Regions from separate parts of the Intrasporangium sp. Soil_C_50 genome, predicted to be linked through region 2. Evidence: riboswitches for the same ligand, from Rfam matches in the RefSeq annotation. Region 2 holds a riboswitch; each other region holds the start of a gene.
What was found. A riboswitch is a leader RNA that binds a small molecule or an ion and turns the genes downstream of it on or off. The one in region 2 is predicted to bind S-adenosylmethionine.

Region 1 (6,937 bases), on a different contig from region 2:
CGACGGGCGGCGGGGCGTACGGCTCGTCGTCCTCCGGCACGAGCTCATCTGCCTCGAGGTCCTCGGCCGCGGCCGGCGTCGGCACGTCCTCGCCGCGCAGCAGCGCGAGCGTCGTCGGCAGGTCGTCGGGGCGCACGAGCACGTCACGGGCCTTGGACCCCTCGCTCGGGCCGACGATGCCCCGCGACTCGAGCAGGTCCATGAGCCGGCCGGCCTTGGCGAAGCCGACGCGCAGCTTGCGCTGGAGCATCGAGGTGGACCCGAACTGCGTCGTGACGACGAGCTCGGCCGCCTGGAGCAGCACGTCGAGGTCGTCGCCGATGTCGTCGTTGATCTGCTTCTTGGGCGCCACGACCGTGACGTCCTCGACGTAGTTCGGCTTGAGCTGGTCGGTGACGAACTTGACGACCTCGTGGATCTCGGACTCGTTGACCCACGCACCCTGCACGCGCATCGGCTTGCTCGCGCCCATCGGGAGGAAGAGCGCGTCACCCTGGCCGATGAGCTTCTCGGCGCCGGGCTGGTCGAGGACGACGCGGCTGTCGGCGAGCGAGCTCGTCGCGAACGCCATGCGCGAGGGCACGTTGGCCTTGATGAGACCGGTGACGACATCGACCGACGGACGCTGCGTGGCGAGCACGAGATGGATGCCGGCGGCGCGGGCGAGCTGGGTGATGCGCACGACCGACTCCTCGACGTCGCGCGGGGCGACCATCATGAGGTCGGCGAGCTCGTCGACGACGACGAGCAGGTACGGGTAGGTCGTGATCTGCCGCTCCGAGCCCGGCAGCGGCTTGACCTTGCCGGCGCGCACGGCCTTGTTGAAGTCGTCGACGTGCTTGAAGCCGAACGCCGCGAGGTCGTCGTAGCGCTGGTCCATCTCCTTGACGACCCAGGCGAGGGCCTCGGCGGCCTTCTTCGGGTTGGTGATGATCGGCGTGATGAGGTGCGGGATGCCCTCGTAGGCCGTCAGCTCGACACGCTTCGGGTCGACGAGGATGAGGCGCACCTCCTCCGGCGTCGAGCGCATGAGGATCGAGGTGATCATCGAGTTGACGAAGCTCGACTTTCCGGAGCCGGTGGCGCCGGCGACGAGCAGGTGCGGCATCTTGGCGAGGTTGGCGATGACGTAGGCGCCCTCGACGTCCTTGCCGACGCCCATGACCATCGGGTGCTCGTTGCTGCGCGCCGTCTGGCTGCGCAGGACGTCACCGAGGGCGACGTTCTCGCGGTCGGTGTTCGGGATCTCGATGCCGATGGCCGACTTGCCGGGGATCGGCGACAGGATGCGCACGTCGGCCGACGCCACGGCGTAGGCGATGTTCTTGGAGAGGGCCGTGACGCGCTCGACCTTGGTGCCCGAGCCGAGCTCGACCTCGTAACGCGTGACCGTCGGGCCGCGGGTGAAGCCGGTGACGGCGGCGTCGATGTCGAACTGGTCGAAGACGCCGGTGAGCGAGTTGACCACGGCGTCGTTGGTCTCGCTGCGGGTCTTGTGCGGTGAGCCCGGCTTGAGCATCGCGGCGTCGGGCAGGCGGTAGGTGATGTCGCCGCCGAGGCTGAGCTGCTCGACGCGAGAGGGCATCTCGGACATCGGTGGCGGCACGAGCTCGGCCTTCGGGCCGATCTTGCTCGTGTCGGGGGCGCCGTGGGTCCGGGGGTCGGTGGCGTCGACCGCCCTCTCCCCGCTCGGCCGTGGGGCCAGGACCCCGGGCGCGGTGGGACGTTTCTCCCCCGGCCGCACCCGCTTGGTGGGGGCGTCGTCGGCCTCCTTCTGCGCAGCCTGGCGGAACGCCTCGTCGCCGTCGCGCTCGGCGAGGTCGACGGGCTTGCGACGCGCCCGCTTGAGGGCGGCGGCCGGCGCGTCGGTGTCGGCGTCGGTGTGGTGGGTGCCGCGGTCGATGACGAGCGCCTTGAGCTGGCGCAGGCGCGTCGGGATCATGTTGACCGGCGTCGCGGTGATGACGAGCAGCCCGAAGATGCCGAGGAGCACGAGCAGGGCCGTGGCGCCGTAGGGCGAGACGGCGGCGGCGACCGGGCTGGAGGCGAGGAAGCCGATGATTCCCCCGGCGGCGCGCATGCCGTCGGCGCCGTCGGGCGGGTTGGGGATGCCGTCGGCGAGGTGCGACAGACCGCAGGCGGCGAAGGTCAGGGCGATGGTGCCGACGATGATCCGGTTGGTCGCCGCCTCGTCCTGGGGCGCGCGCAGCATCCGCAGCCCGAGCGCGAGGAGGACCAGCGGGACGGCGTAGGCGACGCGTCCGAACGTGCCGGCGAAGACCGCGTGGACCACCTCGCCGAACGAGCCCGTGACGCCCCACCACTCGCGGGCCGCGACGATGACCGCGAGGGCGATGAGGGCGAACCCGATGCCGTCGCGCTTGTGCTCCGGCTCGAGGTCTGCGGCGCTGTGGCCGACGCGGCGCACGGCACCCCCGGCGAGGTGCGAGACGCCCATCCACGTGTTGCGCACGGCGTTGAACGGGAACGGCAGGCCGCCGCCCCTGGCCTTGCTCTGGCCCTTGGTCTGCCCCTTGCGGGGGGCCGCCGGCTTGCGCTGCGCAGGACGCGTCGACCGGGCCGCCGGCGGACGTGACGACGTGCCCTTGGCGCGCGTGGCGGCCGCAGAGCTCGTGCGCTGGGTGGTGGACGGACGTGTCGCCATGCTGGCACCGTACGTCAACGCACCGCTGAACTCACGCGTCACACGCGCACCAGAGCGGATCAGCATCAGACGGCAGTGCCGTGAACCCGGACGGCCGTCCGCGGGCGACTCCTACGCTGGGGAGGTGAGCGCGGGGTCACCCCCGACCGAGGGAGACGAGACCGGCGGCGGGCTCACGCCGCCCGGCCGCGCTGCGCTCCGACAGCTCCTGCGCACCAGGCCCTTCCGCGACCTCTTGGCGGCCGGCACCGTCTCGAGCTTCGGTGACTGGCTCGCCCTCCTCGCCACGGCGGCACTCGCCGCCGAGCTGGCGACCGGCGGCGTCGGCGAGTACCTCGCCGTCTCGGGCGTCTTCGTCCTGCGCATCGCTCCGGCCGTCGTCCTCGGCCCGCTCGCCGGGGTCGTGGCCGACCGCCTGGACCGGCGCCTCACGATGGTCGTGGGCGACCTGCTCCGCTTCGGCCTCTTCGTGTCGATCCCCGTCGTCGGGTCCTTGTGGTGGATGTACGTCGCCATCGTGCTCATCGAGTGCGTCTCCCTCTTCTGGAACCCGGCCAAGGACGCCACCGTGCCCAACCTCGTGCCGGCGGAGCGGCTGGAGCTGGCGAACCAGCTGGGTCTGGTCGGCAGCTACGGGACGGCGCCCCTGGCCGCCCTCGCCTTCTCGGGCCTGTCCCTGCTCGGCGCTCCGCTGCACGCCGTCCTGCCCGGCCTCGACGCCGAGGGCATCTTCGTCGCGCTGTACGCCAACGCCGCGACCTTCCTGCTCAGCGCCGTGATCATCTGGCGGCTCACCTTCCCTGTCCGTCCGGCGGCCGAGAGGCTCGCGGGCCAGTCGGTCGTCCGGACCGTCGCCGACGGCCTGCTCGTGGTCAGGCGGCGCCCCTTCGTCCGGGGCCTCGTCGGCGGCATGCTCGGCGCCTTCGGCGCCGGTGGGCTCGTGGTCGGCCTGGCGACGCGCTTCGCCCAGGACATGGGGGCGGGCGCACCCGGCTACGGCCTGCTCTTCGTCGCCGTCTTCACCGGCATGGCGGCCGGGATCGTCGGCGGTCCGCGGGTGCTCGCCGGGTTCTCCCGGCCGCGCGCCTTCGGCGCCGCCCTGGTGGGCGCCGGACTGCTCCTGCTCGTCCTCGCCCTGGTCCCGGTGCTGCTCGTCGCGCTGCCCGTCGCCACCCTTCTCGGCGCCGTCATCGGCGTCGCCTGGGTCGTCGGATACACCCTCCTCGGGCTCACCGTCGAGGACGAGGTCAGGGGCCGCACCTTCGCCCTCGTCCAGTCGCTGAACCGCGTCGTGCTCGTGCTGGTGCTCGCCGTCGCCCCACTGCTGGCCGCCGGTGCGGAGGCGCTGCTCCCTCTGCCTCGCACCGTGGACCTCGGGCCGGTGTCGCTGACCTACGCCGGGACCACGGCCGCCTACCTCGTCGCGGGACTCGGGATGGGGACGGCCGGCGTCGCTGCCTGGCGCTCGATGAACGACAAGCCCGGGCGGACGCTCGTCGCGGAGGTCGGCGAGGTCCTGCGCGCCCGCCGGAGCCGGGGCCGTGGGGGTCGCCGCGGACGCTGACGCCGGCCGCGAGCCCACCCCGTCTCGGATGGCGACACGCGTCGATCGCGAGGTGGACATCCGCGCGGCCGCGCACCTATCGTCGACGCCAGGTCAAGAGTGTCAGCGACAAGCCCCGGCTCGCTGGCCAGCAACCCTCCTCCGCGGTGGGGTGCTCCGGGTGACGACCAGGCCGCCCTCGGCTGGTTTCGACGAGGTCGGCAAGCGCGGACCTGCACCGGGTGGGTCCCAGTACCCACGAGGAGCACTGCCATGTCGGCCCTTCCCAGCACCACGACCCTCTGTGGCGGCGGACCCGCCCCCGTCGTGCGCACCCGCGCGCTCCGCGTCGTCGCCGACGCCGAGGCCCTTCCCCGCGTCGTCGGTGCCGGTCTGCGCGTGCCGACCACCGCCGGCGAGGTGGCCTACGCCAACCTCGACCATGCCGCGTCGACGCCGGCGCTGCAGACCGTCAAGGACGCCGTCGACCGCGCCCTCGAGACGTACTCGTCGGTGCACCGCGGCGCCGGGTACGCCTCGCGCCTGACGAGCGCCTGGTACGAGCAGGCCCGCGACGAGGTGGCCCGTTTCGTCGGGGCGCGCGAGGACGACGAGGTCGTCTTCACCCGCACGACGACCGACTCGTGGTCGGTCCTGGCGCACGCGCTGCCGAGCCGCGCGGTCGTCTTCGTCTTCGGCAGCGAGCACCACTCGACGCTGCTGCCGTGGGGCCGCTCGCGCACCGTGCGCCTGCCGATCCCGCAGGGCACCGACGACGCCCTCGACCTGCTCGACGAGGCCCTCGCCGAGCACCCCGGCAAGCACCGGCTCGTCGTGCTGACGGCCGCCTCGAACGTCACCGGCGAGGTGTGGCCGGTCGAGCGGTTCGCCCGCCTCGCCCACGAGCACGGCGCCCGCATCGCGGTCGACGCCGCACAGCTGTCGGCTCACCGCCGCATCGACCTCGCGGCCTGGGACGCCGACTGGGTCGCCTTCTCCGGCCACAAGACCTACGCCCCGTTCGGCACCGGCGTGCTCGCCGGGCGCCGCGACTGGCTCGACGCCGGCGCCCCGTACCTGCCCGGGGGTGGCGCCACGGCATCGGTCACCGAGACCGGCACCGTCTGGGTCACCGGCCCGGCACGCCACGAGGGCGGCAGCCCGAACGTCGTCGGCGCCATCGCCCTTGCCGCCGCCTGCGCGACGATCGAGCGCCATCGCGCGGCCATCGAGGCCCACGAGGAGGCCCTGCTCGAGCGGCTGCGCACCGGGTTGGAGGCCGTGCCCGGTGTCGACGTCCTGTCGCTCTTCGGTGACGACCACGACCGCGTCGGCGTCGTCGCCTTCACGGTGGCCGGCTTCGACCCGGCGCTCGTGTCGCAGGTGCTCTCGGTCGAGCACGGCATCGGCGTGCGCGACGGCAAGTTCTGCGCCCACCTGCTCGTCGACGAGCTGCTCGAGGACCCGTGGGGCGAGCGGCCCGAGACGGCCGTGCGTGCCAGCGTCGGCCTCGGCAGCACCGCCGCGGGCGTTGAGCGCCTCGTCGACGCGGTCGCCGGCCTCGTCGCCGAGGGGCCGTCACGGACGTGGACCCGCACGGCCGCCGGTTGGACCGTCGAGGGCGCCGACCCGCGCGACGTCGAGGTCGAGCGCCCCTGGTGACCCTCGGCTGACCCTCGGCTGACCCTCGGCCCGGGGGATCAGCGCTTGGCCGACAGCGAGTACGACGCCCAGACCGCGGCGTGGTCGGTGCGGTTGAACGCGACCTGGCCGGCGTCGACGAGGACCAGGCCCCGGCTCAGCTGGTGGTCGAGCGCGACGTAGGGCGGGATGCGGTGCCCCTCGAACGGCCAGGTGCGCACCCAGCCGTTGCCGGCCGCCACCTGGGCGTCGACGAGCCCCTGGGCGAGCCGGCGGAACACCGGGTGACCGGACGAGGCGTTGAAGTCACCGGCGAGCACGAGCGGCTCGGTCGTCGGCTGCTGACGCACCCACGTGGTCAGCGACGTCAGGCCCGCGTGCCACCGGTCCGTCTGGTAGTGCAAGGGCGGCGGCGGGTGCACGGCCCGCAGCTCCACCCTCCCGACGGGCGTCGTGACGTCGACGACCGGCTGGAGGCTGTCACCGTCCGGCCCGACCCCGTCGTCGAGCTCGGTCAGGGGGAAGCGCGACAGGACGAGCGTGCCGACGACGCCCTCCCGCGCTTCACCGGCACGCTGGGTGAAGAACGTCCGCGCGCCGACGCCGTCGATGTCGGTGACCGCCCCCGGGGTCGCCTCGAGCAGCACGAGCACGTCGACCGCGTGGTAGCGGACGGCGTCCATGAGCTGCTGCGGGTTCGCATGCCCGTCATTGAGGTTCACCGACATCACCGTGAGGTCGGCCTCGGCCTTGGGGCGGGTGCTCGACGACCACGCAGGGACCGCCGCCACCAGCGCCACGACCGTGGCGACCACGATCGGGACCGCCACGACCCAACGCCGCAGGAGCAGCGCTGCGACGGCCAGCAGCACGAGGCCGATCACGACGAGCGGGACTGTCGTCTGGAGCACGACCACCGGGTACACGGTGGTGTCGAACCAGCGCAGCGCCGCCACGGCGAGGAGCCCGATGAGCGCCATGAGCAGGGCGACGTCGGCAACCCGCCGCCAACGGCGACGCATCACCGCGTCCCCGGTGTGTTCGGTCACGGGCGGCTCAGGCCTGCAGGACGACGGGGATGATCATCG
Region 2 (6,937 bases):
GTTTCCGCAGTCTTACCTGTCGTCATGGACCAACCGCGGACCGGGCGGCAGCCTGCGGCTCGAGGGACAGACCGTCCCCGTCGGTGTGCGCACCAACAAGCGCCGGTGACGTGTGCCGCAAGGGAGATGCTCGACATTCCAGACGCACGGCGTTCTCGAGCCCTTCGGCGACAGCCAGCGCGTGGCGATTGCACCAACGGGCGCCGTGTGACCGTCAGTGAGTGGGCGCAAGCTGCCCTCGGTGCCCTCGGGTGCCCTGCCGGGCGAGCCGGCAGGGCACCCGAGGGCGTAAGCCATGTCACGCAGGCAAGGCGGCGGGCGCCAGTGTCCGGGCGAACACGCCCGAGACGTCGTCGACCGTCAGCGAGCCCCGGAGCCGCAGCAGCTCAGCCTGCGCCCGGCCCAAGGCCGCGACGAGGGTGTCCACCACCGACTCGGCCACCTTCTGTGCACCCGTCCCCGCCGACGCGGACGCGGACTGGCGCTTGCCCATCAGGAACGCGACAGCACGGTCCACCAGCCCGGACACGAAGTCCAGCGCCTTGGCCAGCAGCGCCGTGCCGACCTCCCCCAGCACCGCGCGAACGATGTCGACCGCCACGTCCACTACTACCCGGGCCATCGTCGAAAGACTCATCTCGCAACTCCTTCACGCCGTGACGCTCCCCTGCTGGTCGCGTCAACTGCCCCGACCGTACGGCCCATCACCAGCCGTTCTGTACGCCTCATTGCGGGGGACTGACACACTGGCCTCGTGCCCCGCTCCGCACTGTCACAGGCCGACCAGGATCTCCTCAACCACCTTGCCGAGGAGGGCTTTCCCTGCTCTCGGAACCAGCTCGAACGGTGGCGCCAGCACGGCCTCCTCCCGCGCGCACTCGTCCTGCACCTCGGGGCGCGCGGGAACGTAGCCACCCACCCGGATGAGACCCGCGAGATCGCGGCAACGCTAGCCGCCAACTCCGCCCGCGGTCGTCCGTGGCAAGTGCTCGGGCTCGTTCTCATCGCCGACGGCCTCATCGAACACATGACGATCGACGTCATCCGCGCCTGCCTGCGGTGGTGCATCGAAACCGCCGCCGCGAACGAACAAAAGCGCATCGAACTCGTCATCGCACAACTCCACGGGCGGCACATCACCCAACCAGACCCCGTCGACATCGCCGAGGCCGTCGCCTGCCTCACCGGATCCCGCATCGACCGAGCCACCCTACACGTACTGATGCCCCTCATCACCCAGCGGTACCCACACTGGCCCGCCCGGCGCCGGCGCGCCCTCATCCGCAGCGGAACCGTGTGGACGGTCGCCGAGTACCTCGGTGAAGAACTCACCGACGACCTCAAAGCCATCGCGCAGGGATGGGACACCTGGGAGGAAATGCGCGACGCGCAGGGCGACCGCCTTGGCAGACCCACGCTGGACGACCAGCGAGTTGCCGTAAGTACCCTGACTCCGCGCGAGTTCGCCCTCCTGTGGTGGCACCTCGCCCTCACCAGCATTCGCGAACCCCTCCACGTCGGGGGAAGCCTCGCCCGCGCCGCGGCCCAACTGCGGTACGTCTACTCCAACGGCTACGACCACCCGCTGCCTGAGGAAACGTTGGACGGCCTGTTCGACGACCTGGACGACCTCCTGGCCGGCAGCGACGTCGATCACGACTAGCGGCCGCCCGTATGCGATCGCCAAGTCGCCTCACCCGGCGAATGCTGCGGCCGCCGGTCTGTCACATAGCTGTCACACAGCGCGTTCTGATGAGTGCCGAACGATGCCCCGATCAACCTCGCCCCGGGACGCAAGCGGGATCCTTTTCCGTCCTCAGCGGCCGGTACGATGCCGCTGACCTGCGCTAACGCCGGTCCGTCCACTTCAGGAGCTGCCTTGCCATCACGATGCGCTGGACCTGGTTGGTGCCCTCGTAGATCTGGGTGATCTTGGCGTCGCGCATCATCCGCTCGAGCGGGAAGTCGCGCGTGTAGCCGGCGCCGCCGAGCAGCTGGACGGCGTCGGTCGTCACCTTCATCGCGACGTCGGAGGCGAAGCACTTGGCAGCCGCGCCGAAGAAGGAGAGGTCCTTGTCGCCGCGCTCGCTCTTCGCGGCGGCGACGTAGACCATCTGGCGCGCGGCCTCGAGCTCCATCGCCATGTCGGCGAGCATGAACTGGATGCCCTGGAAGTCGGCGATGTGCTTGCCGAACTGCTTGCGCTCCTTGACGTACGCGAGGGCCTGGTCGAGCGCACCCTGGGCGATGCCGACGGCCTGCGCGCCGATCGTGACGCGGGTGTGGTCGAGCGTGCGCAGCGCGATCTTGAGGCCGTCGCCGACCTGCCCGACGACCCGGTCGCCCGGGATGCGGACGTTGTCGAAGTGCAGCTCGCGCGTCGGGCTGCCCTTGATGCCGAGCTTGCGCTCCTTCTCACCGAACGTGAAGCCCTCGTCGGACTTCTCGACGACGAACGCCGTGACGTTGCCGCCGCGCGGGCCGTCAGGGTCGGTGACGGCGAGCACCGTGTAGTACTCGGAGACACCGGCGTTCGTGATCCACGACTTCTGGCCGTTCAGCACCCAGCCGTCGCCCTCTTGGCGCGCACGGCACTTCATCGACGCGGTGTCCGACCCGGCCTCGCGCTCGGACAGGCCGTAGGAGAACGTCGTCCTGCCCTGCGCGAGCGGCGGCAGGTACCGCTGCTTGAGGTCGTCACTGCCGTCGAGGATCAGCGGCAGCGAGCCGAGCTTGTTGACGGCCGGGATGAGCGAGGCCGACGCGTCGACGCGAGCGACCTCCTCGATGACGATGCACGTGGCGAGCGCGTCGGCGCCGACGCCGTCGTACTCCTCGGGCACGTGGGGGGCGAAGAAGTCGGACGCGACGAGGGCGTCGTGCGCCTCCTGCGGGTAGCGCGCCTCCTCGTCGACCGCGGCGGCGTACGGGGCGATCTTGTCCTCGGCGATCGCCCGGATCGCCTCTCGCAGGGCCTCGTGGTCCTCGCTGGTCCGGAACAGGTCGAACTCGGCATTCGTGCTCACGGCGGCGATCCTACTCGCCGGTTCGGATTAGTAGGACGTCCTAGTGATCGACACCACGGTCGCCGCGCCGGCTCCGCCGTGGCGCACTTCCAGCGGCAGGCCACGCCGACGCGTCCACGATGAGGACATGCGCTCCCACGTCGCGGACAGGCGTCCGTACACTCGCCGTTAGGTCATGAGTGTCAGCGTCAAGCCCCGGCTCGCTGGCCGGCAACCCTCCCACCGCGGCGGGGTGCCCCGGGTGAGGACCTGGCCCGTCGTCGCCAGCCGGCGCGCGGGCAAGCGCGGAGACTCCCTCTCCCGCACCGACCCGTCGGTGCGCCGGACCCGTCCACGGGGCACCCGGTCACCGACCGAACGAGGAGAACGACCGATGACCGAGCCGAAGTGGTCCTTCGAGACCCAGCAGATCCACGCCGGGCAGTCCGCCGACAGCGCTACCGGGGCGCGAGCCCTGCCGATCTACCAGACGACGAGCTACGTCTTCAACGACACGGACCACGCCGCAAATCTGTTCGGGCTCAAGGAGTTCGGCAACATCTACACGCGGATCATGAACCCGACGACCGACGTCGTCGAACAGCGCATCGCCGCGCTCGAGGGCGGCGTCGGCGCGCTCCTCGTCGCGTCGGGCCAGTCCGCCACGACCCTCGCACTGCTCAACGTCGCCGAGGCCGGCGACCACATCGTCGCGTCACCCAGCCTCTACGGCGGAACCGTCAACCTGCTGAAGTTCACCTTCCCCAAGCTCGGGATCGAGGTGAGCTTCGTCGAGGACCCCACCTCGATCGACGCGTGGCGCGCCGCCGTGCGCCCCAACACCAAGGCCTTCTTCGGCGAGACCATCGCCAACCCCAAGGCCGAGGTTCTCGACATCGAGGCGGTCGCGGCGCTGGCCCACGAGAACGGCGTGCCGCTCGTCGTCGACAACACCATCGCGACGCCGTACGTCATCCGGCCCATCGAGTGGGGCGCCGACGTCGTCGTGCACTCCGCGACGAAGTACCTCGGCGGGCACGGCACGTCGATCGCCGGCGTCATCGTCGACGCGGGCCGGTTCGACTACGCCTCGGACCCCGAGAAGTTCCCGAACTACAACACCCCGGAGGAGAGCTACCACGGTCTCGTCTTCGCGCGGGACCTCGGCGTCGGCAGCCCCCTCGGCGCCAACCTCGCCTACATCCTCAAGGCCCGGGTCCAGCTGTTGCGCGATCTCGGTCCTTCTGCCGCACCGTTCAACGCGTTCCTCATCGCGCAGGGCCTCGAGACGCTGTCCCTGCGGATCGAACGCCACCTCGAGAACGCCGCCAAGGTGGCCGCGTACCTGCAGGGCCACGAGCAGGTGGAGCGGGTCGTCTGGGCATCGCTGCCCGACAGCCCCTCCTACGCGACGGCCCGGAAGTACGCCCCTCGCGGAGCCGGCGCCGTCCTGTCGTTCGAGATCGCGGGCGGCCTCGAGGCGGGCAGGAAGTTCGTCGAGGCACTGACGCTGCACAGCCACGTCGCCAACATCGGCGACGTCCGCTCGCTCGTCATCCACCCGGCGTCGACGACGCACTCCCAGGGGCCCGACGCGGACCGGCTCGCCGCGGGCGTCACGCCCGGACTCGTGCGCCTCTCGGTCGGCATCGAGCACATCGACGACATCGTCGCCGACCTCGAGCAGGGCTTCGCCGCCGCGAAGGCCTGACACGACCGAAACCCGGGTGTGGCGGGTCGGCACGGCTGGCACCATGTCGGCCATGCCGATCCGCTACCCCGCTCCCCTGTGCCCCGGCGACCGGATCGGCGTGACGTCGCCGAGCTCCGGCGTGTCCGACGCCCTCCGGGGTCGGTTCGACCACGCCGTCCATTGCCTGCGCGACCGCGGTTTCGACGTCGTCGTCGGTGAGCTCAACCACGCCCCGAGCCACGTGAGCGGCCCCCGCGAGGCGCGCGCCGCCGAGCTCATGGCGATGCTGCTCGACCCGACGATTCGCGCGGTCGTACCGCCGTGGGGCGGCGAGACCGGCATCGACCTGCTCGACCTGCTCGACCTCGACGCCGTGGCCGCCGCCGAGCCGACGTGGTGCGTGGGCTTCTCCGACACGTCGACGTGGCTGACGCCGCTCACCCTCACCACGGGCATCGCGACGATCCACGGACAGAACCTCATGGACACCCCGTACGAGCTGCCCGCCGGCATCCTCCACTGGGTCGACGTCGCGGCGGCGACGCCGGGCGACGAGCTGGCGCAGCGCTCCCCCGGCCGGTTCCGCTCCAGCGGCTGGGACGACTACGCCGGCAACCCCACGGTCTCGCAGATGACCCTCGACGGACGCGGCACGTGGACCCGCATCGACCCCGGGCACGAGGGCGAGTCCGCACGCTTCTCCGGACGCCTCGTCGGCGGCTGTGTCGAGACGATCAGCTTCCTCGCCGGCGGCACGTACGGCGACGCCAACGCCTTTGCGGCACAGCACGCCCCGGACGGGCTCGTCGTCCTGCTCGACATCGCGGAGTGGGCTTCCTACGACATCTGCCGCGCGCTGCACGCGATGCGCCTGCGCGGCTTCTTCGACGCTGCGAACGGCGTCCTCGTGTCACGCACCAACGCGCCCGAGTCGAACGGTTTCACGCAGCACGACGCCGTCCGCGACGCCCTCGGCATGCTGGGCCTGCCGATCATCGCCGACGTCGAGTGCGGTCACGTCGCGCCGTTCTTCGCGCTCGTGCAGGGCGCCACGACGACCGTGGCGCACGACCCGTCGACGGGCACGAACACGGTCACGCAGCGTCTCACCTGAGGCCGGTCGGCAGTGACGGGTACGCTCGCCGGGTCATGGAGAAGCAGCTGGTCGGGTCCGAGCTCGAGGTCGTCGATGCCGAGGTGACGGGCGAGGCACCCGTCGCGGCGGACGAGCGCCCGCGCGACGACGGCGCCGCAGGCCGCGTGCTGCACGACGTCTTCGGTTTCAGCTCGTTTCGCGGCGCCCAGCTGGCCATCGTCGACCGCGTCGTCGCGGGGCACGACACCGTCGTCCTGATGCCCACCGGGGGCGGCAAGTCCCTGTGCTACCAGCTGCCCGCACTCGTGCGGCCCGGCGTCGGCATCGTCGTCTCGCCGCTCATCGCGCTCATGCACGACCAGGTCGAGGCGCTGCGCCTGCTCGGTGTGCGAGCGGCCTTCTGGAACTCCACGTCGTCCGCCGAGGAGTCCGACGCCGTCCGCCGGGATGTGCGCGACGGCCGCCTCGACCTGCTCTACGTGGCGCCCGAGCGCCTGCTCATGCCGTCGTTCCAGAGCCTGCTCGACGACGCGGCCGCGGGCGCCGGCATCGCACTCTTCGCCATCGACGAGGCGCACTGCGTGTCGCAGTGGGGCCACGACTTCCGGCCCGAGTACCTCCGCATCGCGGAGGTCACTGCCCGGTTCCCCGGCGTGCCGCGCATCGCGCTGACCGCCACCGCCGACGCGCTCACCCGCCGCGAGATCCACCAGCGGCTGCGCCTCGACGGCGCCGCGGAGTTCGTCTCGAGCTTCGACCGCCCCAACATCCGTTACGTCGTCGAGGAGAAGAGCGACGCTCGAGCCCAGCTGTTGCGTTTTCTAGAGGGCGGGAACGACGGTGCGGGCTTCCGCGGCTCCGCCGGCATCGTCTACTGCCAGTCGCGCAAGCGCACCGACGAGATCTCGACGTTCCTGCGCCAGCAGGGCTACGACGCGATCGCCTACCACGCCGGCCTGCCCAACGAGGCGAGGGCCGCCGCCCAGCAACGGTTCCGTCGTGACGAGGGCGTGATTGTCGTGGCGACCATCGCCTTCGGCATGGGCATCGACAAGCCCGACGTGCGCTTCGTCGCGCACGTCGACCTCCCGAAGAGCCTCGAGGGCTACTACCAGGAGACCGGGCGGGCCGGCCGCGACGGCG
Region 3 (6,937 bases), on a different contig from region 2:
ACCACGCCGAGATGGCTCGCGCCGAAGGTCACGAACGGGTGCAGCCGTCGCACGTCGGCCACGGCGTCGGGCCCCGGTGCGATGACGGCGGCCTTGAGCCCTGCGAGGTTCCACGCCTTGGAGGCCGACGACACGACGATGCCGCGCTCCGCCCCCGGGACCGTCAGGTACGGGGTGAAGGTGCTCGAGGAGTACACGAGGGCGCCGTGGATCTCGTCGGACACGACCCGCACGCCGTAGTCCTCGGCGAGTCGAGCCACCGCGGCCAGCTCGCCGGCCGTGTGGACCGTGCCGGTCGGGTTGTGCGGGTTGGACAGGAGCAGCACGGCTCGGGTGCCCCCGGCGGTAGCGGTTGTGAAAGCCGTTGCGAGAGAGTCGAGGTCGAGGCGGTGGTCGGCACCGAGGGGTGCCTCGACGACCCGGCGCCCGGCGGCCTCGACGACCTCGAAGAAGGCGTTGTAGACCGGAGTCGTCAGCACGACCGGACCGCCCGGGTCGGTGAGCAGCCCGAGCAGGTGGGTGACGCCGGTGAGCACGTCGGTGACGCGCACCGTGGCGCCGGGGTCAGGTCGCCAGCCCCACGTGTGCTCGGCATGCTCGGCGAACGCCTCCGCGTAGACGGCCGTCCAGGCGTAGCCGGTGTCGCCACGCTGCACGGCCGCGCCGACGGCCTCGACGACGGCCGGGCAGGGCCGGGCGTCCATCTCGGCGATCCACAGCGGCAGGACGTCGGGGTCGTAGCGCCGCCACTTGACGCTCGTGCGGTCGCGGCGCAGCTCGTCGAGCGACGCGCCGAGGATCGGTCCGGGCATGGCACGACCCTACGAGACACCCCCGACCGCGCGTGAGCCGCAGATCGGCGACACCTCGGGGCGCACCCGCACCCCGACTCGTCATACGGTGACGGTGGAGGGCCGCCAGGCGCGGCGGAAGACACGACTCGTTCAAGGGGTGAGAGCCGGTGGGCTTCTTCGGTTGGGACAGGACCGAGGCCGTGAAGGCCTCGGACGGCGCGGCGGAGCAGGCTGGGGCGGTGGTCCGCAACGGAGCGTCGGCCCGCGTCGACCAGCCCGCGGAGGGCGGACTGACGAGGGCGGCGACACGCCTCGTCGAGCGCCTCCTCGACATCGGCATCGACGGCAAGGGCCCGTTCGACTCCGCGGAGGCGGTCGCCGCCAAGGCCCTCCGAGAGGCGGCCGGCGATGCCGACCAGGCGCTGCGCATCATCGCGCGCGACCATCGGCAGCTCGGTGCCGCAGGCGGATTCATCACGGGGCTCGGTGGCTTCTTCACGATGCCGGTGTCCCTCCCGGCGAACATCCTCGAGTTCTACCTGCTCGCCACGCGGCTGACCGCGGCCACCGCGAAGGTCCGCGGCTACGACATCGACCAGCCCGAGATCCGCTCGGCGATCCTGCTGACGCTCGTCGGCGCCGACAGCGACGACATGCTGCGGAAGGCGGGCCTGCACGCGGCCGGGGGCAAGCTGTCGGCCCTCGCCCTCGACCGCCTGCCCGCGCCCGCGGTCATGGTCCTCAACAAGGCCGTCGGCTTCCGCCTCCTCGCCCGCATCGGCCAGGGCACCTTCGCCCGCCTCGGCCGCGCCGTGCCCATCGTCGGTGGCCTGCTCGGGGCTGCCGTCGACGTCTACATGCTCGGGCGCATCGGCAAGCAGGCGGCCAAGGAGTTCCCGCCCCTGGCGACGTTCGGTCGCTGAGGACCCGGGGGGAGCCAGAGGAGGTGCGCGTCGTGACGACCATGCCGTCGGGAATCCAGGTCGCCCGCCGTACGTTGGGTCGGGCATGAAGGCTGCCTCCCGGATCAAGCTCGCCGCGACCGTGGCGTCCGTCGTGCGTGCCTCGACCCGACCCGGTGCACCCGGGGTGGGCGCGCGCGTCCAGGCGGTGCCCCGCCTGGTCCGCGCCACGCTCGACCACACGTACGCCGGGACGTCCCTGCGGCGTCTCGGGCTCGTGGCCGCTGCCGTCGCCTACGTCGCCTCGCCGATCGACCTCGTGCCCGAGGCGATCCTGCCGGTCATCGGTGCGGTCGACGACGCCGTCGTGCTGACCTGGGTCGTGCGGGCGTTCTTCGAGGAGACCGACCGCTTCATCGCATGGGAGATCGGCCAGGGCCTGCACCCCGGCGGCCGACGGGGAGGTGCCGCCGGGCAGACCGTGCCCGGGCAGGCCGCGCCGACGTCCACGCCGCCTCCTTCGGGGCCGACGCCGGGTCAGGCGTCGGGCACCACGCTCGGCACTGCTGCCGACGCGCGGGCCCGACTGTGGGCCGGCGAGGTCACCGACGGCCGACGCCGCGACCGCGACGCCACGGGTGCCGCCCGTGGGCGCCTCGGCGGCCTGCCGGGCGCTCCCACGAGCCCGCGGCCGTCCGCCGAGGCGCCGTCGTCGGGCGCCGGACGCACCGAGCGGGTTCGCCTGCCCGAGGGCGCGCGGCAGGCAGCGACCGACTACGTGCTCGAGTCGGTCCGCAAGCGGCTCGAGCGCTGAGTCGCGGTCGTCCACACCCCCTCGCGCCGAGGGGCACGCGTCCACAGCCGGATCGCACCGGGCTGCCGCTCCGGCCCGGCCCGGGGGAGCCTTCGGGCATGCCGAAGATCTCCCTGTCCGGACCGGCCGAGCTGCTGACGGTCCTGCCCTTCCACCTCGGCTTCCGGCCCGAACGCAGCGTCGTCGTCGTCTGCTTCCACGAGGTGCGCCTCGGGCTGGTGGCCCGGCTCGACCTCGTCGGTCCGGCCGGCGCCGCACGCGCGGCCGAGCAGAGCGTGCCGACCCTCGTGCAGGAGCGTCCGAGCCGTGTCGTCCTCGTCGGCTTCGCCGGCGGCCCGGACGAGAGGGGCGATCCGGTGCCGCTGCTCGACGCGCTGCGCGATGGTTTCGACGAGGAAGGGGTGACGGTCGGCGAGCGGCTGGTCGTGCGCGACGGGCGCTGGTTCGGCCTCGACTGCGACTGCTGCCCGTCGCCGGGGCGGCCGATGCCCGAGCCGGCCGACGTCCCTGCCGTCGCCGAGTACGTCGCGATGGGGACCGCCGTCCTCGGCAGCCGCGAGGAGCTGGCCCGGCTCGTCGAGCCCCTCCCGCCTGAGGACCCTCACCACGACGCGCGGCTGCTCGCGGTCGAGGAGTGGGTGCGCGAGCTCGACCGAACCGGCGAGGGCGGCACGACCGCCGACGGTCGGGCGCGCGGTGAGCTCGTCGACGAGGCCCTCGGGGCCTGGGTGCGGCTCGTGCGTGACGGGCTGGACGTCGACCCGTCACCCCGGACCGTCGCAGCGCTCGTCGGGTCACTCGTCGACACGCCCGTGCGCGACCTCGTCGTCTCGTGGCTCTGCCCGGGCTTCCCTGGTGACCACGTGGCCGAGGAGCTGGCCACCCGCCTCGCTCGAGCGATCGACACCCACGGCGACCCCGGAACGGACGCCGACACCGAGGCCCAGACCGAGCGGCTCGTCCTGGCACGCGTCGAACAGCTGTGCCGGGCCACGCCCGGGCCTTGCGCGGCGCCGGTCCTCGCGGCGACCGCCGCGTACGGCTGGTGGCTCGGCGTCGGCGCCCATGCGTCGTTCGCGGCCGACCGTGCCCTGCTCGCCGATCCGGGACACGGTCTGGCGACGCTCGTCCGGGCGGTGCTCGAGCGCGGCATCCGCCCGCCGCGGTGCGCCTGACCCGGTCGTCCGGTCCGGTCCACGGGCTGGACCGGCTCGCGGTGGCCGAACCCCCCGTCGCGTATGGTTGGGAGCAGGTCATGAGCGCCAGCGACAAGCCCCGGCTCGCTGGCCGGCAACCCTCCTTCGCGGTGGGGTGCCCCGGGTGAGGACCAGGCCGCACCGGTACGGACTGCGGCAAGCGCGAACATCCGAGGAGCACTCCGCATGACTGTGACCCACCGTCCCGGCCAGGTCACGCGCCGCCCGGTCCATCGCCCCCAGGCTCCCGACGGAACGGACGAGCGTACGGACGCCCGCCGCGGGGACGGCGTGTGGCGTGACGGCGACCCGGTCGGCGGGCGCCGGTTCGCCGACCTCGGTGACCTCGAGCTCGAGCGCGGGGGAGTGCTGCCCGGCGTCCGCGTGGCCTACGAGACGTGGGGCCGGCTCAACGAGGCCCGCGACAACGTCGTCCTGGTCGAGCACGCCCTGACCGGCGACAGCCACGTCGTCGGCGAGGCCGGTGAGGGTCATCCGTCGCCGGGCTGGTGGAACAGCCTCATCGGGCCCGGCCAGGCGGTCGACCCCGACGAGTGGTTCGTCGTCGCCGCCAACGTCCTCGGTGGCTGCCAGGGCACGACCGGGCCGGCGAGCCCGGCCCCCGACGGGCGCCCGTGGGGCAGCCGCTTCCCGTACGTCACGGTGCGCGACCAGGTCGCCGCCGAGCGGGTCCTGCTCTCGCGGCTCGGCATCACCGGCGTCGCCGCCGTCATCGGCGGCTCGATGGGTGGCATGCGCGCCCTCGAGTGGGCGGTCAGCCACCCCGACGCCGTCGAGCGCTGCATCGTGCTCGCCTCGACGCCCTACGCCACCGCCGACCAGATCGCGTGGTGCCAGCCGCAGCTGCTCGCGATCCGCACCGACCCGCACTTCGCCGGCGGCGACTACTACGAGTCGGCGCACCGCCCCGACACCGGCCTGGGCCTGGCGCGTCGCATCGCGCACGTCACCTACCGCACCGAGGCCGAGCTCGGCGACCGGTTCGGTCGCGAGGCCCAGCTCGGCGAGGACCCTTTCAGCGTCGGTGAGCGTGCTGCCGGCAGAGGGCGCTTCGCCGTCGAGTCCTACCTCGACCACCACGCGGGCAAGCTCGCCCGCCGCTTCGACGCCAACTCCTACGTCGTCCTCACCGAGGCGATGAACTCCCACGACGTCGGCCGCGACCGCGGCGGGCTCGAGGCGGCGCTGGCCCGTGTCACGGCCGACTGCACCGTCGTCTCCGTCGACACCGACCGTCTCTACCCGCCGAGGCTGTCCGACGAGCTCCACGCCGCGCTGCCCGGCGCGACACGCGTGTCGATCAGCTCGGCCTTCGGCCACGACGGCTTCCTCATCGAGGAGGCGCAGGTGGGCTCGGTCGTCCGCGAGGCGCTCGCCCGGCGCCGCCCTCGCTGACAGATCGCGGACACGGTCACGACCGGCGGCGGGGCAGTCCGCTCGTGCCGGTGCCGCGCCGACCCATATCGGGTACGGTGCGACCACCGGTTTGTTGCCGTACCAAGGAGGTCCGGGAAGTGGCCATCGTCGTCGGATACGTCGCCACCAAGGAGGGACGCGCGGCGCTCAAGCGAGCCGCCGAGGAATGCGTCCTCCGGGGCACCAAGCTCGTCGTCATCAGCTCCCACCGAGGTGGGAAGGACTTCGACGCCGACGAGGCCGCTGCGTTCGAGGCCGAGCTCGCCCGCGTCACGGCCCTCCTGACCGACAAGGGCCTCGAGCACGAGGTGCGCCAGCTCGTCCGCGGCAACGACCCGGCCGAGGACCTCATCAGCGTCGCCGAGGAGGAGCACGCCGACTTCATCGTCATCGGCCTGCGTCGCCGCAGCCCCGTCGGCAAGCTGATCCTCGGCTCGAACGCCCAGCGGATCCTGCTCGACGCCTCCTGCCCGGTGCTGGCGGTCAAGGCCGGCTGAGCCGGTCGCCGCGACGCGTTCCACCCCGTTGCGGGACGCGCATCACACCGACGACACGGCCGTCGGGCGGATCCGTTCGCTCGCACGCCACCGGGCGTTTTATAATGTCCGAGTACCGGATCGCATGAGGCACACCGAGAGATCGTCCGAGGGACCCGACTCCGACAGGCCACGCACTTCCGGCACGAACCCCCATTCTCGTTCGTTGTGATGTGGCATGTCCGCGTGCCCGACGTCGGCCCGCGTCACACGAGACCCGCGATGAAAGGCGACTGCATCCGTGCCGAAGGCAACACCCGCTGGAACCCCCAAGACCCTGCCGAAGGTTTTCCAGCACGAGGCGATCATGCAGCTCCTGGTCAGAGGCAGCACCAACGGAAGCATCACCGGCACCGAGATCGCACGAGCTCAGGCTGAGGCCGCCCTCGACCTGAAGCAGATGAAGCCGGTCCTCGTCACCCTCGAGGCCCACGACATCGAGATCGTCGTCGACGCGCCGCACACCGAGACGAAGAAGCGAACCCGATCCGGGACCAAGGGAGGCACTGTGGCCACCGCACGTTCCACCACCGCTGCTGCGACGACGACTGCCAAGAGGACCACGACCGCCAAGACGACGGCCAAGAAGGCCGCCGTCACGACGACGAAGGCTGCTGACGCGGCTGTGTCCGGCGACGCCGAGGACACCACGGCCAAGAAGGCGGCGGCCAAGAAGGCCGCGACGAACGCCGGAGTCGCCAAGGCTGCCGCCAAGCCGGCCGCCAAGAAGGCCGCGGCCAAGAAGACCGCGACGACGAAGGCCGCGGCGAAGAAGACCGCCGGCGCTGCCGACACCGACGCCGACGACGACGCCGAACCCGAGGACGCCGACGAGAGCGAGCTCGAGGACGTCGAGGTCACCGACGAGGACGACAGCGACGACGCCGAGGCGACCGCCGAGGGTGCGGACTCCGAGGACGGCGACGAGGCGGCTCCGGCCGCCCAGGGCGCCGCCCCGGCCGAGGAGGCCGAGGAGTCCGGCTTCGTCATCCGCGACGACGACGAGGACGACGCCCCGGCCCAGCAGGTCGTCACGGCCGGTGCCACGGCCGACCCCGTCAAGGACTACCTCAAGCAGATCGGCAAGGTCGCCCTCCTCAACGCCGAGCAGGAGGTCGAGCTCGCCAAGCGCATCGAGGCCGGCCTGTTCGCCGAGGAGAAGCTCAACTCCGGCGACAAGATCGACATGAAGCTCAAGCGTGAGCTCTGGTGGATCGCCCAGGACGGCAAGAAGGCCAAGAACCACCTGCTCGAGGCC
Region 4 (6,937 bases), on a different contig from region 2:
CTCAAGCCACATGCCGCCACTTCCGAAATACTCGATTGATCGGATTTCGGCAGAGCGGGGCAGGCCGAGTTCCTCAGCGCTGAAGTCGGCGTCTTCGAACATGTCCCACGGTGCGAAGGTAGACGCGATTTCCTCATCACGAGCCCTACCCGCGGCATCCCGAAGAGTCTGGGTCTCTTCCCAAGGCACCCGCTCCATCAGCCAAGGTCCGAGGCGATTGACCAGCCGGACCTCACCCGCCAGTCCGACTAACTCCGCCTTTAGCGCGGGGTGCAAAGTGCCGTCGGCAGCGGCAAAATCGTGATCCTGGGTGACCAGAAAGACATCGTGGCCGGCACGCGCGAGCTCGCAACAGTTCAACCAAGTCAGGGTGTCTCGGTATCCGCTTCCGCTTGTATCGAACGGCGCGACGCGATTCGACGCGCGGCGAGCGACCGACTCGTGGTCACCGGTAGGCCACGAAAGGACTTCGACGTCGCAGTTCTCAAGGCGGTCCTGCAGGTATCGGCCGTACGTGTCCGTCAAACCCGTGTCCGGTGGCGATGAGGGCTGAGTCCCGGTTATCCGCCCGAGGGTGGCGGCCGCGCGACGAAATGCAGCTTGAGCCGCCAGGGCCTCCCTTCCGTGGTTCGCGACCACCTCCTGGACTACTGAAGGAGGCACAGCGATTCGAAGCCCTTGGGTTCGAGCCAGGTATCGCAGGAGTTGAAACTCAAGGCTAGCGAGAAACCAGTCGCGATGGATTTGAGTTGCGTCGAGGACTACGACCGTAGGACCTGTGGCTTTTCCCGTCACGAAACGTGAGGGTAACGGAGGACTCGTCAGGTTGATTCGTAGCGCGCGGGCGCCAAGCCGCAAACGTGGAGTCGGCGCTGGGCCGCATCCGGAACTCTGCATGACAGGACGTGTGAAAGTTCTGCTCTCCGCAACGTCATCGCTCGGAGCGCGGCGCCGCAACGCAGAAGGCCCCGCCTCCTCCGAAGGGAGACGGGGCCTGTTGCGTCACACGGCGACCGAGGACGGTGGGTGGCAGTCGTGGAGCGCGGCGAGAGCGACGTCGTGGCGGTCCTTGTCGGTGCGCTTGAGTTGGCCGCCGACGGCGTCCTCGACGGAGACGTAGATGCCCTTCCGGCGCGCGAGCTGTCGAGCGTCACCATGCGCGACCCCGTCGACGCCACCGTCTGACTCAGCTAGATGTTGCTCGGACGGAGGGGTCGCAAACGTCTCCGACAAGCCCACCCAAGTGGCGCAGATTTCGCCCTGACGTCCGAGGCATCTGCCATCATTCTTCTGGGTCAAGAGGCGCGACCGTTACCCACCTTGGAGGGGTCGCCCGGCAACCGGTCCGCCCCGGTGCCGTCCAAGGAAGACCCGGCCGTGCCGGCATCCGTCGGTCTGGCTAGAGCGGGCCTCGGTTCAGGGGCTCCTTGGACCGAAAGGGCTGTCGATGCACCCATCCCTGTTTGCCGAGCCGAGCGTGGCAACTCCGCTGACCGTTCTGGTCGACGACACGCGCGCCTTCCGTGACCGGCGACCCCACCTACAGGTCCGCCGCGGGCACGACGCAGTGGAACTCCTTCGTCGCGTCCGTGGCCGACTGGTCGACGAGCTCTGGCTCGACTACGACCTCCTGGACGGGACGACGTCCGCCGCGGCGGCCGACCATCTCGTAGCTCGAGCAGAGTGCGGTGATCCCCTGTCCATCAACGTGATCGAGGTTCACTCTGCTCGGGTTCCTGAAGCGCTCCACATCACCCAGTGTCTGCGGCGCGCTGGATACCCCGCACGACGATGCTACGGGCAGGGCATCTGGACGCGATTCGACGCAACGCTCCACGATGAGTGGCGACCCGAACCGAGTGGCATTTTGGATCGCCGCAACCCGAGCGGCTGGGAGAAGGCGGCCCCCGCCGGGATCACGGAGGGCGTCCACGCATGATTCGCGATGCCTACCTCACGGTGCAGCTGCGTCTGCACCTTCCAGCCGGACTCCTCGTCATCGAGAGCGCGGAGTCCGGGGTCGCGGTTGGCGATGCCCCCTCGCAACCGGTCCACATCGTCACGGCATACAACCCCCACAGCCGGCAGGCCAATGAGACGGACAACCGTCGCGCGCAGCGCGCCCTGGTCGAACAGCTGGATGCCAGGAACGCGTCGCACCACCCCGCTGCCGGAGCCGACCCTGCGTGGCTGCACGTCGAACCGAGCGTCGCCATCGTCGGGCTCACGCGGCAGGAAGCGGTCGACCTCGGGTGGCGATTCAAGCAGGACGCCATCTTCGAGTGGACGGCTGACGCGTTGACGGTCGTCTCGTGCACGGATCACTCGACCGCCCCGCTCGGCTGGCGCCAGGTCACGCCCGACGCGCGAGACGCCGGCGCCGACCGGGCATGGAGAGAGCTCGGTCTTGCGTCGCCCTACGTCCCGATCGCCGCCGCCAACACGGCCCTGGACCGGGCCCTCGAGGTGGCCGACGACGAGCGGGCCGCGCTGCTCAACGACGTCTTCCTCGCCTTCGCGGCGGACTACTGGGCACCGCGCGTCGAGGCTGATCGAGTGCGCTACTCACAGCGGAAGGAGCAGCAGCACGAGGCGGACCGAGCCGCGGCCGCGGAAGCACGCGCATCCGAGGAGAGGCGCGAGGAGCGTCGCGCCCGTCAGGCGGAGGCCCGCAAGCGCAACGCAGCCCAGCATCGTGAGCACGTCGAGGCAGGATGGCCCGGAAGTTGGCGGCCGCGTCAGGTGAACCAGTGGGTGGATCTCGGCGGTGACATCGAAGAGGCGCGGCGCTGGTCGGAGCAGGGGTGGCCGGCGGCAGATGTCGTGGGCGCGGCTGCAGCCATCGGGAACGCGACGAACCTGCCTCGCTCCGTCGGCGACCCTGACGAGGTGGCATGGTGGGCCGACACTCTGACTGGCATCGCGGTGGGCTCGTGGCCGCAGGTGCCCGCTTCGACGCGGATCTCCGTCAAGCGGTCCTTCCCGGACGGCCGGCGCGAGCGGTGGTTCGTGCTGCCGGACGCCGTTGGTGGCGTGCGGGTCGAGCGCTCCGACTTGCTTACGCCGTCTGCGACCGGACCACGCGAGTGGATGAGCGCCGTTGTCGGGGCGTTCCCCACAGTCGAGGCCGCGTTGGCTGGAGTGCGCGACCTCTCGACCGTCAGTCCCGACATCGTCTGTGAGCTCAACGCGGCGCGAGACATCGACGTGAACCTCCTGCAACACCTCCGCGTCCCGCGAGTTGGCGTCGACCCGGATGCCGAAGACCGAGGCGCCGACGAAGAGGCAGTTGAGGCGGCCGGGCTCGACCTGGACGAGATCGCTCGTCTCGTCGAGGGCTTGCCGTCACGCCTCGTGCACTGCACGGTCGATGGCCAGCCCGTCGTCGCGGTGCGCACCGCTCAAGGCTGGCGGTGGCTCACGGTCGGCGACGACGAGATCGAGAACGGCGGGCTCGTCGGAGAGACCGTCGTCGAGTACCGGTGGTTCAGCGAGTCCGGCGGCGCGCCGATCAGCTGGGACGGAGGCGGATCGATCGGGGTGGTGGCGCCCAAGCTCGCGGTCATCAGGCAGTGGGGTGACCTGGGCGAGCGTCGCGAGTTCATCTCGTGGCCGGCGTCCGCGAAAGGCCGCGCTTGCGTGCTGGCGCGATGGATCGAGGAGTCCGACCTCGAGACCGTCGCGGCGCTCGTGCTCGAGCCGTGGCCGGACGACGAGCAGTGGCTGGTCTGGTACGACGTGTCGATCTCGCTCGACCTGGGGCTTGACGACAACACGCCCGCGGCTCTGCGGCGCCGATTGGCCAGCAATCCTGACTACGCGACGGCGCGCGAGGCAGTCCGTCACCCGGGGAGCACGCCCGGCCGCGCGCTCGCGGCAGCGCTCGAGCGAGCTTCCGAGACGGGGTTCACCGGCGACCTGTACCGGCTGCAGTGGCTCTCCGCCGTCGAGGAGGAAGCACGATGAGCGGCCTTCCGGACGGGTACCGGGACAAGTTGCCGGACGACGCCCTCGTGGAGCTCGCCGCACGCATGAGCGATCAGCCTGAGGGACCCGGGCATCCAGAAGGGACAGCGCCCTGGCGCTGCCACCTGGTCGTTGTCTGCATCGGCAGCGACAACCGCTACCACACGCTCTGCGACGACTGCCTGCATCGAGAGGGTCCGTTCGACGACGCCCTCGAGGCTGAGCGAGTAGTCCTGTGGCACGAGTGGATCACGAAGCAACCGGACGGGGAGACGGGCTACCGAGGCTTCGACGGCTGCGTGTGATCTGGTCTCATCGGCGCGCGCAACTCTGCGTGCGGCGATGAGGCCCCTTGTCGGCGGGTGCGCCTATCGTCGGGCCACCATCACAGGGGAGGGACAAGGATGACGAACGACGACTGGGTTCGGCCCACGGATGAGGTCCTGGCTCGCGCCAAGGAGCGGGCGCTCTCAGCACTCGAGCCCGAGCGGTCGGGATGGCGTCTGCGGCGGTACTACACCGTGACCGGTGACTACGCAGGCGCCAGCTTCGCGTCGATCGGCACGAACGACCCGGAGGGGATCGGGGCGGACGACCTCTTCGCCACGACGCTCCTCAGCGTCCCCATCCCCGCTGGCGCCGCCCGCCTGTTGACTCAGGACGGCGCGACGCGCGAGGCAGTGCACGCTGCTCTGCGCAACCTGCCGACGACCCCGCTCCAAGACGTCGACGACAACGGACTCCGCGACATGGAGGTCTTCTACCGACACGTCAAGGGCGCCCTGGCCAAGGCAGGGGTCGAGAACTCCAACCCATGGGTCACGGCCAGCAAGCTGTGCGCCCGAAAGCGACCCGACCTCTTCCCGGTTCGCGACAACGTCGTTTGTCAGTTGCTCGGGCTCCTGCCAAAGGGCAACTACCAAGTCGACTGGCAAGTCTTCAGCCACCTCGTGGGCGACCCGGACGTCCGCAGGGCCATCGATGCCGCCAAGTCCGCGGCGCTCAGCGACGCGGACGGCGAGGTCGTTCTCGACCGGGAGCCGCTCAGGATCCTCGACGCGGCACTGTGGACGAGCGAAATCATGGGGGAGCCTGCCGCCTGAACGGCGCCGCCACGCGTCGGATCAGCTGGGCCGAACCGGCCGCGTCCAAGTCACGCCGGCGCGGTCGGCGACGACGGCGGCTTGCACGCGGTTGTCGACGCCAAGCTTGGTGCAGGCGCTCGCGACGTGCGTCTTGACCGTCGTCTCACTGACGTAGAGCTCGCGCGCCAGCTCAGCGTTCGACAGTCCACGGGCCAGGCCCGCGACCACCTCGCGCTCCCGAGGCGTCAGCGTGGCGACGAGTCGGGCGGCCTCCGCGCGCTGCGCTGCGAGCGGGTCCTCGCGAACGTGGGTGAACAGCTGAGCCGCGGTCTTCGGCGACACCGCCCCGAGGCCGCCGGCGACGTTGCGGATGCCGCCGCAGATCTCTCCGGGCGACGCTGTCTTGAGCAGGAACCCGTCGGCGCCCGCGGCCACCGCCCGACGCGCCACGTCGTCGGTGTCGAAGACCGTGAACATCAGCACCTTCGGCGCCTCGGGACGCGCCTTGATCGCGGCGATCGCCTCGATGCCGCCCACCCGTGCCATCCGCACGTCGAGCACGACGACGTCCGGCCGATGCGCCTGGATGGCGCCGACGACCTCGTCTCCGTCGCTGACCTCGGCCACCACCTCGAGGTCGGCGGCCACACCGAGCATGAAGCGCAGCCCGGTCCGCACCACCGGGTCGTCGTCGACGAGCATGACGCGGATCGGGCGTCGGGTCTCAGCGTCAGTCATGGATCGTGTCCCTGTCTCGGTCGGGTTGGTGCCACGGCAGGCGGATGGACACCCGGAAGACGCCGTCTTCGTCGACGCCGGCTGTCATGTCCCCGCGGTAGTGCTCGACGCGCTCGCGGACGCCGCTCAGCCCGACGCCGCGTCGGGTGGCGTGCGGACCGTCAGCACCCGCGTCCGTCCTCGGGTGCCCGGTCGGAGGCGGAAGGTGGTTTGCGGTGGCGATGACGAGGTGTCCCTCAGCGGGGCCGCCCGTCACGCTCAGGCGCACCGGAACGGTGGCGGCGTGCTTGCGCGCGTTCGTCAGCAGCTCCTGCACGATGCGGTACGCGGCCTGCGCGATGTGCGGGTCGAGCGCCTCGCCGTCGTCGACGAACACGGTTGCGATGAGCGGCATCCCGGCGGTCACCGAGTCGTCGACGAGAGCCCGGACGTCTCGTAGCGTCCGCGTCGGAGCGGCCACGTCCGCATCTCCAGGGTTGCGGAGGAGGTCGAGCAGGCTGTGCAGCTCGCTGACCGATCGTGCCGCCGTCTCGCGCACGACCCGCGCGGACTCACGCATCTGGGACGCCGCGGTGTCGGTGTCCGCCTGCGGCGCGGTGGCGTCGGCCATGGCCTGCAGCGCGCCCGCGTGGACCGACAGGATCGAGAGGTTGTGGCCCAGTCCGTCGTGGATCTCGCGGGCCAGCCGCTCGCGCTCGGCCTGCCGCGACACCTGGTCGGTCAGCGAGGTGACCGCGTCGCGCTCCTCGGCGACGACCACCTCGGCCGTCCGAAGGTCGGCCCGCGTACGCAGCCAGAGCCCTATGCCGACGAAGGACCCGAAGAGAGCCAGCGTCAGCACCACCGGCACGAACCACGGCACCGGCTCGACACCGAGGCTCAGCATCGAGCCCCAGAACGAGTTGGTGCGCGGCAGCGTCTCGAGGTCGCGCCACACGGCGACGCCCGTGGCGAGGAGCACCAACGGGCCGAGGCGCCACGCGTCCACCCGGGGCCGCCACAGGAGAACCGACACCAGGCCGATGAGCGCGACCGTCGGGCCGAGCTGTCCAACGAGAGCGACGCCGAGCCCGACGATCGTCAGGGCGACCGGGAACCGCCGACGCCAGGCGACGCCGATGGAGAGGGCGAACATCGCGAAGCCGAGC

Region 1: another riboswitch for S-adenosylmethionine. It lies ahead of AC3A5R_RS01355 (aminotransferase class V-fold PLP-dependent enzyme); the one in region 2 lies ahead of AC3A5R_RS19325 (bifunctional o-acetylhomoserine/o-acetylserine sulfhydrylase).
Region 3: another riboswitch for S-adenosylmethionine. It lies ahead of metX (homoserine O-acetyltransferase MetX); the one in region 2 lies ahead of AC3A5R_RS19325 (bifunctional o-acetylhomoserine/o-acetylserine sulfhydrylase).
Region 4: another riboswitch for S-adenosylmethionine. It lies ahead of AC3A5R_RS09940 (cyclic-phosphate processing receiver domain-containing protein); the one in region 2 lies ahead of AC3A5R_RS19325 (bifunctional o-acetylhomoserine/o-acetylserine sulfhydrylase).

What each region holds. Positions count from the first base shown of each region.
Region 1 is NZ_JBDGKB010000001.1:273,950-280,886, forward strand. It holds gene AC3A5R_RS01345 (FtsK/SpoIIIE family DNA translocase) at 1-2,665, opposite strand, end outside; gene AC3A5R_RS01350 (MFS transporter) at 2,790-4,229, shown strand; SAM riboswitch class IV at 4,321-4,442, shown strand; gene AC3A5R_RS01355 (aminotransferase class V-fold PLP-dependent enzyme) at 4,482-5,870, shown strand; gene AC3A5R_RS01360 (endonuclease/exonuclease/phosphatase family protein) at 5,909-6,898, opposite strand; gene AC3A5R_RS01365 (ribonuclease J) at 6,906-6,937, opposite strand, start outside.
Region 2 is NZ_JBDGKB010000013.1:54,261-61,197, reverse strand. It holds gene AC3A5R_RS19345 (hypothetical protein) at 1-109, shown strand, start outside; gene AC3A5R_RS19340 (hypothetical protein) at 299-637, opposite strand; gene AC3A5R_RS19335 (hypothetical protein) at 755-1,663, shown strand; gene AC3A5R_RS19330 (acyl-CoA dehydrogenase family protein) at 1,848-3,026, opposite strand; SAM riboswitch class IV at 3,198-3,317, shown strand; gene AC3A5R_RS19325 (bifunctional o-acetylhomoserine/o-acetylserine sulfhydrylase) at 3,400-4,716, shown strand; gene AC3A5R_RS19320 (LD-carboxypeptidase) at 4,769-5,812, shown strand; gene recQ (DNA helicase RecQ) at 5,848-6,937, shown strand, end outside.
Region 3 is NZ_JBDGKB010000009.1:47,078-54,014, forward strand. It holds gene AC3A5R_RS16755 (MalY/PatB family protein) at 1-812, opposite strand, end outside; gene AC3A5R_RS16760 (EcsC family protein) at 995-1,717, shown strand; gene AC3A5R_RS16765 (YkvA family protein) at 1,803-2,510, shown strand; gene AC3A5R_RS16770 (DUF4192 domain-containing protein) at 2,609-3,685, shown strand; SAM riboswitch class IV at 3,762-3,875, shown strand; gene metX (homoserine O-acetyltransferase MetX) at 3,893-5,122, shown strand; gene AC3A5R_RS16780 (universal stress protein) at 5,242-5,640, shown strand; gene AC3A5R_RS16785 (RNA polymerase sigma factor) at 5,957-6,937, shown strand, end outside.
Region 4 is NZ_JBDGKB010000003.1:52,852-59,788, reverse strand. It holds gene AC3A5R_RS09950 (PIN domain-containing protein) at 1-897, opposite strand, end outside; gene AC3A5R_RS09945 (hypothetical protein) at 1,027-1,185, shown strand; SAM riboswitch class IV at 1,294-1,411, shown strand; gene AC3A5R_RS09940 (cyclic-phosphate processing receiver domain-containing protein) at 1,448-1,939, shown strand; gene AC3A5R_RS09935 (DUF3293 domain-containing protein) at 1,936-3,966, shown strand; gene AC3A5R_RS09930 (hypothetical protein) at 3,963-4,271, shown strand; gene AC3A5R_RS09925 (DUF6308 family protein) at 4,371-5,069, shown strand; gene AC3A5R_RS09920 (response regulator) at 5,091-5,789, opposite strand; gene AC3A5R_RS09915 (sensor histidine kinase) at 5,782-6,937, opposite strand, start outside.